One region of the Serratia rubidaea genome, then DNA from elsewhere that is predicted to be linked to it. Evidence: predicted binding sites of a transcription regulator. Region 1 holds the regulator's gene; the other holds the start of a gene.
What was found. The regulator PhoB, encoded in region 1, activates phosphate uptake and scavenging genes when phosphate is short. The targets are predictions, from matches to a motif close to CTGTCATAAAACTGNCNNAT.
Positions count from the first base shown of each region.

Region 2: phnC (phosphonate ABC transporter ATP-binding protein) is a predicted target of PhoB. The motif match lies at 2,581-2,600, and genes of this name have one in related genera.

Region 1 covers NZ_CP065640.1:2,557,392-2,561,604, forward strand. Annotated here, with positions in the region: gene sbcC (exonuclease subunit SbcC) at 1-420, opposite strand, end outside; gene sbcD (exonuclease subunit SbcD) at 417-1,643, opposite strand; gene phoB (phosphate response regulator transcription factor PhoB) at 1,898-2,587, shown strand; gene phoR (phosphate regulon sensor histidine kinase PhoR) at 2,612-3,928, shown strand; gene I6G83_RS11900 (PstS family phosphate ABC transporter substrate-binding protein) at 3,945-4,213, shown strand, end outside.
Region 2 covers NZ_CP065640.1:2,905,492-2,909,704, forward strand. Annotated here, with positions in the region: gene I6G83_RS13620 (MFS transporter) at 1-242, opposite strand, end outside; gene I6G83_RS13625 (GntR family transcriptional regulator) at 430-1,335, opposite strand; gene I6G83_RS13630 (zinc-binding alcohol dehydrogenase family protein) at 1,478-2,503, shown strand; gene phnC (phosphonate ABC transporter ATP-binding protein) at 2,645-3,478, shown strand; gene phnD (phosphonate ABC transporter substrate-binding protein) at 3,539-4,213, shown strand, end outside.

The DNA.
Region 1 (4,213 bases):
GCCGGTGATGGCGGCGACCGCCTCCAGTTTGTCGCGCACCTTGTCGGCGACGATCTTGCCGTCCGCCAGCAGCGCCAGTTCGACCTTCGGCGCCTGCAGATTGCCGTTCGGATCGTTTTTGGCCCGGCGCTGGCTCCAGAAGGCGCGGTAGCCGACGCCCTTGACCTCGAACTCCACCTCGGCCAGCGATTCGGCGGTGTGGCGCGTCATCAGATCGTTCTGGCTGGGGGAGACGTGCAGCCGCGGCGTCTGGTGATACAGCGCCAGACAGACGGCGTCGAGCAGGGTGGTTTTACCGGCGCCGGTCGGGCCGGTGATGGCGAACAGGCCGTTGCTGGCGAACGGCTCGGCGCTGAAGTCTATTTTCCACTCGCCCTGCAGCGAGTTGAGGTTTTTCAGCCGCAGGCTCAGAATTTTCATGCCGATGGCTCCTCATCCTGCAGCGCGTTCACCGTCTGGCGGAACATGTCGCGCATCCGGCCGCGCCGCGCCTCTTCCAGTTCGCTTTCCTGCGCCAGCCGGCGTTCAAACACCTCGTCCACGCTCAGTTCGTTCAACGTCTCTTTATCCTGTTGCTCAATGGCCTGACGGCGCTGCTCCTTGCTGCGCCGCAGCAGCACCACTTCCACCGGCAGGTTATCTGCCAGCGCCTGGATACGGCGCTGAATATCGCTGAGATAATCCTGCGTCGCCACCTCAATATCCAGCCATACCGGCAGCTCGCCCTGATAATCGGCAAACTGCTGCAGCTGCCGTTCGATCTGCGCCAGATCGCCCTTGATCAGCTGCATCGGCTGGAAGAGCGGGACGGGCAGCGGGGTGACCTGCTGCAGCCCGCCGTCGGCGAAGTCGACCATAAACACGCTTTTGGCGTTGCCCAGCTCGTCAAAGCTGAGCGGGATCGGCGAGCCGCTGTAGCGGATATGCTCGCTTTTGGCCACCTGCTGCGCCCGGTGGATATGCCCCAGGGCGATATAGTCCGCCGGCGGAAAGGCCTGCGCCGGGAAGGCGTCCAGCGTGCCGATATAGATATCGCGCACCGAATCCGAGGTGGTGACGCCGACGGTGGTCAGGTGGCCGGTGGCGACGATCGGCAGCGTCAGGCCGAGCGCCTCGCGCTGCGCGCAGGCCGCCTGATACAGCGCCTGATAATGGTCGGCGATGGCTTCCTGCAGCGCCTGCTGCTTCTGCGTGCCGGATTCGCCGGCGCGGCTGGTCAGCAAATCGCGCGGACGCAGGAACGGGATGGCGCACAGCAGCGCGCCGGGCTGGCCGTCGCGTCGATTAAGCGTCACGATCTGCTGCCCGGCGTCGGGCTGCGCGTTGGCGATCACGGTGGTATTCAGACAGGAGAGCAGCTCGCGGGATTCATTCAGCGTCGCCACGGAGTCGTGGTTGCCGCCCAGCACCACCAGCTGGCAGCCGGTCTGCTGCAGTTCCACCACAAAGCGGTTGTACAGTTCGCGCGCGTAGCTCGGCGGCGAACCGGTATCAAACAGGTCGCCGGCGACGATCAACGCGTCCACCTGGTGCTGTTCGATCTGCGCAATCAGCCAGCGCAGAAATGCCTGATGCTCGGCGGCGCGGCTTTTGGTGAAAAAGTACTGACCCAAATGCCAGTCAGAGGTGTGTATCAGGCGCATGACTCTCCCGGGAATAGGCCGCCGTTTGGCCGGGGCGAAACGCGGCGGCGGTAAAACGTTGACGATGATTATACGGGTTGGCGGGTAAAAATATGCTATTTCTATCTATTCCGGCGGTTACGCGCCCGCCATGGTAAGAATCATTTATATTGTGAATGTTACTGAGTGGTTAATTTCATAAATCTGTCACAAAACTGACGCATAATGGCGCCCGCAAACAAATTGTGAACGCTAACACATTGGCAGGATTGACGATGGCAAGACGCATACTGGTGGTGGAAGACGAAGCGCCGATTCGCGAGATGGTGTGCTTTGTGTTGGAACAGAATGGTTACCAACCGTTGGAAGCCGAAGATTATGACAGTGCCGTAACGCGCCTGTCTGAGCCGTTCCCCGATTTAGTGTTGCTGGACTGGATGTTACCCGGCGGTTCCGGCATTCAATTTATCAAACATATGAAGCGCGAAGCGCTGACCCGCGACATTCCGGTGATGATGCTGACGGCGCGCGGCGAAGAGGAAGACCGGGTGCGCGGCCTGGAAGTCGGCGCCGACGATTACATCACCAAACCGTTCTCACCGAAGGAGCTGGTGGCGCGCATCAAGGCGGTGATGCGCCGTATTTCACCGATGGCGGTGGAAGAGGTGATCGAGATGCAGGGGCTGAGTCTCGACCCGTCATCGCACCGGGTGATGGCCAATGAACAGCCGCTGGATATGGGGCCCACCGAATTCAAACTGCTGCATTTCTTTATGACCCACCCGGAGCGCGTTTACAGCCGCGAACAGTTGCTTAATCACGTCTGGGGCACTAACGTTTATGTGGAAGACCGCACCGTTGATGTGCATATCCGCCGGCTGCGCAAGGCGTTGGAGAGCAGTGGTCATGACAAAATGGTTCAAACCGTTCGCGGCACAGGTTACCGCTTTTCAACGCGCTATTAACCGCGCCGCGTCGGAGAGCATGCCGTGCTAGAACGCCTTTCCTGGAAAAGGCTGGCTCTTGAGCTGGCCCTTTTTTGCCTGCCTGCCCTGCTGTTGGGGCTGATTTTCGGCTATCTCCCCTGGTTACTGCTGATCGCCGTGCTGGCGGCGCTGGGCTGGAACTTCTACAACCAGCTGAAGCTGTCCCACTGGCTGTGGGTCGACCGCAGCATGACGCCGCCGCCGGGCCGCTGGAGCTGGGAGCCGCTGTTTTACGGCCTGTACCAGATGCAGCAGCGCAACCGCCGGCGGCGGCGCGAACTGGCGCTGTTGATCAAACGCTTTCGCAGCGGTGCCGAATCGCTGCCGGATGCGGTGGTGATGACCACCGAAGAGGGCAATATTTTCTGGTGCAACGGGCTGGCGCAGCATCTGCTCGGCTTTCGCTGGCCGGAGGATAACGGCCAGCATATTCTCAACCTGCTGCGCTACCCGGAATTCAGCCACTATCTGCAACAGCAGTCCTTTGATAAACCCCTGACGCTGCAGCTGAATAATGAGCACTACGTGGAATTCCGCGTAATGCCGTATTCGGAAGGGCAGCTGCTGATGGTGGCGCGCGACGTGACGCAGATGCGCCAGCTGGAAGGGGCGCGGCGCAACTTCTTCGCCAACGTCAGCCACGAGCTGCGCACGCCGCTGACCGTGCTGCAGGGCTATCTGGAAATGATGGGCGACGACGAGCCGGACGGTTCGCTGCGCGGCAAGGCGCTGGCCACCATGCAGGAGCAAACCCGGCGCATGGACGGGCTGGTGAAGCAGCTGCTGACGCTGTCGCGCATCGAGGCGGCGCCGATTGTCGAGATGAATGAGACGGTGGACGTGCCCCTGATGCTGCGAGTGCTGCAGCGTGAGGCGCAGTCGCTCAGCGGCGGCCGGCATGAGATTCGTTTCCGCGTTAACGAGGCGCTGAAGGTCTACGGCAACGATGACCAGCTGCGCAGCGCGGTGTCCAACCTGGTGTATAACGCGGTGAATCACACGCCGGCAGGCACGTATATCGAGGTAAGCTGGCAGCGGACGCCGCAGGGGGCGCAGTTCCAGGTCAGCGACAACGGGCCGGGCATCGCCGCCGAGCACCTGCCGCGCCTGACCGAGCGCTTTTACCGCGTGGACAAGGCGCGTTCGCGGCAGACCGGCGGCAGCGGGCTGGGGCTGGCGATCGTCAAGCACGCCCTCAGCCATCACGATGCGCGCCTGGAGGTGCTCAGCGAGCCGGGCAGCGGCACCCGCTTTATCTTTACCCTGCCTAACCGGTTGATTGTACCGGGCGCTTTGTCAGAGAATGCGCTGAACAATTAATGTGTGAGGCACCGCTATGCGACTGACCCGAGGGATAGGGCTCTGCCTGCTGTTACTGTGCAGCTTCGGCCTGCGGGCGCAGCCGGACGGCATGCTGTCCGGCAATCTTTCCAGCGTCGGTTCCGACACGCTGGCGAACCTGATGTCGCTGTGGGCGCAGGATTTCAGCCAGCACTACCCGAATATCAACCTGCAGATGCAGGCCGCCGGTTCATCGACCGCGCCGACGGCGCTGGCCGCCGGCGCCGCGCAGCTGGGGCCGATGAGCCGGCCGATGAAGGCGGC
Region 2 (4,213 bases), 350 kb from region 1:
AGGCCGATTTCCGTGCCGCTCAGCCCCATCTCATCGCGGATGGTGGAGTTGGCGACCGACAGCGAACTGCGGTCGAGAAAGTTGATGATGGCGGCTAAAAACAGCAGCAGCATCGCGGTGGTCTGAATTTTTTTAAGGCGTGCGGAGCGCACCAGCGCGCCGTCGGGAGGCATAGGAACGATCGTGTCGGCCGCGTCCGGCTCGGCGGCCGTCGGGCGGGGGGCGGTATGCGTTTTTTCCATCATTGTCTCCAGAATTCCACGTTAATAATATTTATCGTTGGGGGATAGCCCGGGATGCAGGGAAGGCCAGCGTTGGCCGTTAATCAGCCTAAATGGCGCGTTTCGCCGCCGAATCCGGGGCGTGCGGGTTCCGTGCGGCAGATAGGCTTTTCCCGTTTTTTATCGGTTTTTTATTACCGGATGGGCGTCAGGAGGCGGGGCGGGCGAGGGAGCGAATCATCGACTGTTTGGCGCTGTCGAGATGGCGGTGCAGCGCGTGGGTGGCCTGCTGGTCGTTGCGGCAGATCAGCGCGCTGAGGATCGCCATATGCTCCTCGATGGCGATGATATTGCGCTGCTTGAGATCGCGGGCGTCCCACTGATAGTGGAAGTGGAAAATCACCGAGATAATCTCCAGCGACTGGTTGAAAAACGGGTTATTGGCGGCGGAGAGGATCAGGCGATGGAAGTCGCTGTCCAGCGCGGAAAACTGCCGGTAGTGCTGGCTGATGGTGTCGCGCAGCTCCCGGTGGCGGCGCAGCAGCTCCCTGGCCTGCAGCCAGCGCGCGTCGCCGGCCGGCAGGTTGAGAAAGCGCGACAGCGCATGGGTTTCCAGGATCTGGCGCAGTTCGAACAGCTGTTCGGCATACTGGCGGTCGAAGGTTTTCAGGCACCACTGCCCGCGTTTGACGTTGTCGAGCAGCCGGTAGCGGCTCAGGCGCAGCAAAAACTCCCGCACCACCACCGGGCTGACGTTCATCTGACGCGCCAGCTGCAGCTCGCTGAAACTGTCGCCGGCGCGCAGCTGCTGCTGGTTAATCAGCTGAAAGAACGCCTGCTCGAAGCGCTCACTCTGCGCAACCGGCGACTGCTCGCGGCAGTCGAACCCCTCCTCCTGCTGCGGCAGGCGCACGATGGCGTAGCCGCCGTCCTGCGGCGCCAGCACGCCGCTCTGCTGGAAGTGCGCCAGCGCGTGGCGCACCGTGGTGCGGCTGATATTGTACATCTCGGCCAGTGCGGCCTGGGAGGGCAGCGGTGAGCTCAGGTGCCCCTGAATCATGCCGTCAATCATCTGATTGATCACCGTCTGCCGCAGGTTTTGCGTTCTGCTCATCACGTCCCTCTGCGGTTTTTTCTGGCATTTAAAACCAATTTAAAACGGTTTATTTGGCGATGAATCACACTTCGACAGGGGAAAAGCGCGACGCGGGCGTTTTTTATTGAATAACAAACGCCAGATCACGGGAGGAATCATCATGAGCACAATGAACACACTGATTTGTCAGCAGCCGAAGCAGCTGGTTTATCAACAGCGACCGGTGCCGACCGCCGCAGCGGGCGAGGCGCTGTTGCAGATACATACCGTCGGCATCTGCGGCACCGATATTCACGCCTGGGCGGGCAATCAGCCATTTTTCGCCTACCCGCGGGTACTGGGCCATGAAATCTGCGGCCATATCGTCGGCCTGGGCGACGGCGTCGCCGGCTGGCGGGTCGGGCAGCGGGTGGCGGTGATGCCTTACCTGTTCTGCGGCGGCTGCGCCGCCTGCCAGAGCGGCCGCGGCAACTGCTGCGAAAATATTTCGGTGATCGGCGTGCATCAGGACGGCGGTTTTTGTGAATACCTCAGCGTGCCGGTCAGCAACCTGCTGGCGGTTGACGATCTGGCGCCGGAAAGCGCCGCGCTGATTGAACCGTTCGCCATCAGCGCCCATGCGGTGCGGCGCGCGGCGGTGACGCCGGGCGATCAACTGCTGGTGGTCGGCGCCGGGCCGATCGGGCTGGGCGTGGCGGCGATCGCCCGCGCCGACGGCGCGCAGGTGGTGGTGGCCGATACCAGCGCGGAACGCCGCGCCCATGCGGCGCAGGTGCTGGAGGTGGCGACGCTGGACCCGGCGGACGCCGGTTTCGACGCCGCGCTGCGCGCACAGTTTTCCGGCATGCTGGCGGCCAAGGTGATCGACGCCACCGGCAACCGGCTGGCGATGAATCACTGCGTCAACCTGATTCGCCACGGCGGCAGCATCGTGTTCGTCGGGCTGTTTAAAGGGGAGTTCAGCATCGACGACCCGGAATTTCACAAAAAAGAGACCACCCTGATGGGCAGCCGCAACGCGACGCATGAAGACTTCGCCAAAGTCGGCCGGCTGATGGCGGCGGGCAAAATCAGCGCCGGGATGATGCTGTCGCACCACTTTGCCTTTGATACTCTGGCCGAGCGCTATGAGCGCGACGTTATCAACAACCGCGCGCTGATCAAGGGGGTGATCCACTTCCGCTGAGCGCGCCGTTTTTCGCCCGGCCGGCCGGGCGAGATATCACACCGCCGTCACCTCCCCGCCATCAAACCATCATCCCAGTGTCATAAATTTATCCCTAAATAGGTGCCCATCACCCATCGCCAACCTAATGAGATACGGCATATGGCTCAGGCACTATTAAAACTGGCACCGAGCGACTTCCCGCCCGTGCAGACCCGTACGCGTCGCAAAGTTCTGGAAGTGAAAGGATTGGGCAAAGCCTATAAGGCGCAGCAGCGTGTGCTGGACGATATCAACTTTTCTCTGCACGCCGGTGAGTTTGTGGCGGTGATCGGCCGCTCCGGCGCCGGTAAATCGACCCTGCTGCATACCCTGAACGGCACCATTCCTTCCAGCTGCGGCGAGATGCTGCATATCGACCCGCAGGGTGCGGCGCAGGATATCGCCCAGCTGTCGGCGCGAGAGATGCGCAGCTGGCGCGCCCGCTGCGGCATGATTTTCCAGGATTTTTGCCTGGTGCCGCGGCTGGACGTGATCACCAACGTGCTGCTGGGACGGCTCAGCCACACCTCGACGCTGAAATCGTTCTTCAAGATCTTCGACGATGCCGACCGGGCGCGCGCTATCGAGCTGCTGCAGTGGCTCAATATGCTGCCGCACGCCCTGCAGCGGGCGGAAAACCTGTCCGGCGGCCAGATGCAGCGCGTGGCGATCTGTCGCGCACTGATGCAGAACCCGCAGATCCTGCTGGCGGATGAGCCGGTGGCGTCGCTGGATCCGAAAAACACCCGGCGCATCATGGACGCGCTGCACAAAGTGAGCGAAGACGGCATCGCGGTAATGGTCAACCTGCACTCGGTCGAACTGGTGCAAGAGTACTGCGGGCGAGTGATCGGCATCGCTCAGGGAAAAATTATTTTTGACGGCCATCCGTCGCAGCTCGATGAGCAGATTCTGCACCAGCTGTACGGCGAGGAAGCGAGCCAGATCCATTGATCGCCGGAGAGCGGCGGGTACGTTTTTACCGTGATTTTTACACACACAGGGCATGAGATGATGAAAAAAATAGCGATTCTGAGCGCGCTGATCAGCGGCGTACTGATGGCCGGCAGCGCGGCGGCGGCGGATGCGCCCAAAGAGCTGAATATGGGCATTCTCGGCGGGCAGAACGCCACCCAGCAGATCGGCGATAACCAGTGCGTGAAGCAGTTTTTTGATAAAGAGCTGGGCGTGGACACCAAACTGCGCAACTCCTCCGACTATTCCGGCGTGATCCAGGGGCTGCTTGGCGGCAAGATCGATATGGTGCTGAGCATGTCGCCGGCGTCGTTCGCCTCGGTGCATATCAAGGATCCGCAGGCGGTGGATCTGGTGGGGATCGCGGTGGATGACGCTGATAACTCGCGCGGTTACCACTCGGTGGTGATCGTCAAGGCCGACAGCCCGTATAAGAAGCTGGAGGATCTGAAGGGGAAATCCTTTGGCTTTGCCGATCCGGACTCCACTTCCGGCTTCCTGATGCCGGACCACGACTTTAAAAAGCAGTTCGGCGGCAACGCGGACAACAAATATAACGGTTACTTCTCCAACGTGACCTTCTCCGGCGGCCACGAGCAGGACATTCTCGGCGTGGTGAACGGCCAGTTTGACGGCGCGGTGACCTGGACCTCGATGATCGGCGACTACAACAGCGGCTATACCAGCGGCGCCTTTACCCGCCTGATCCGCATG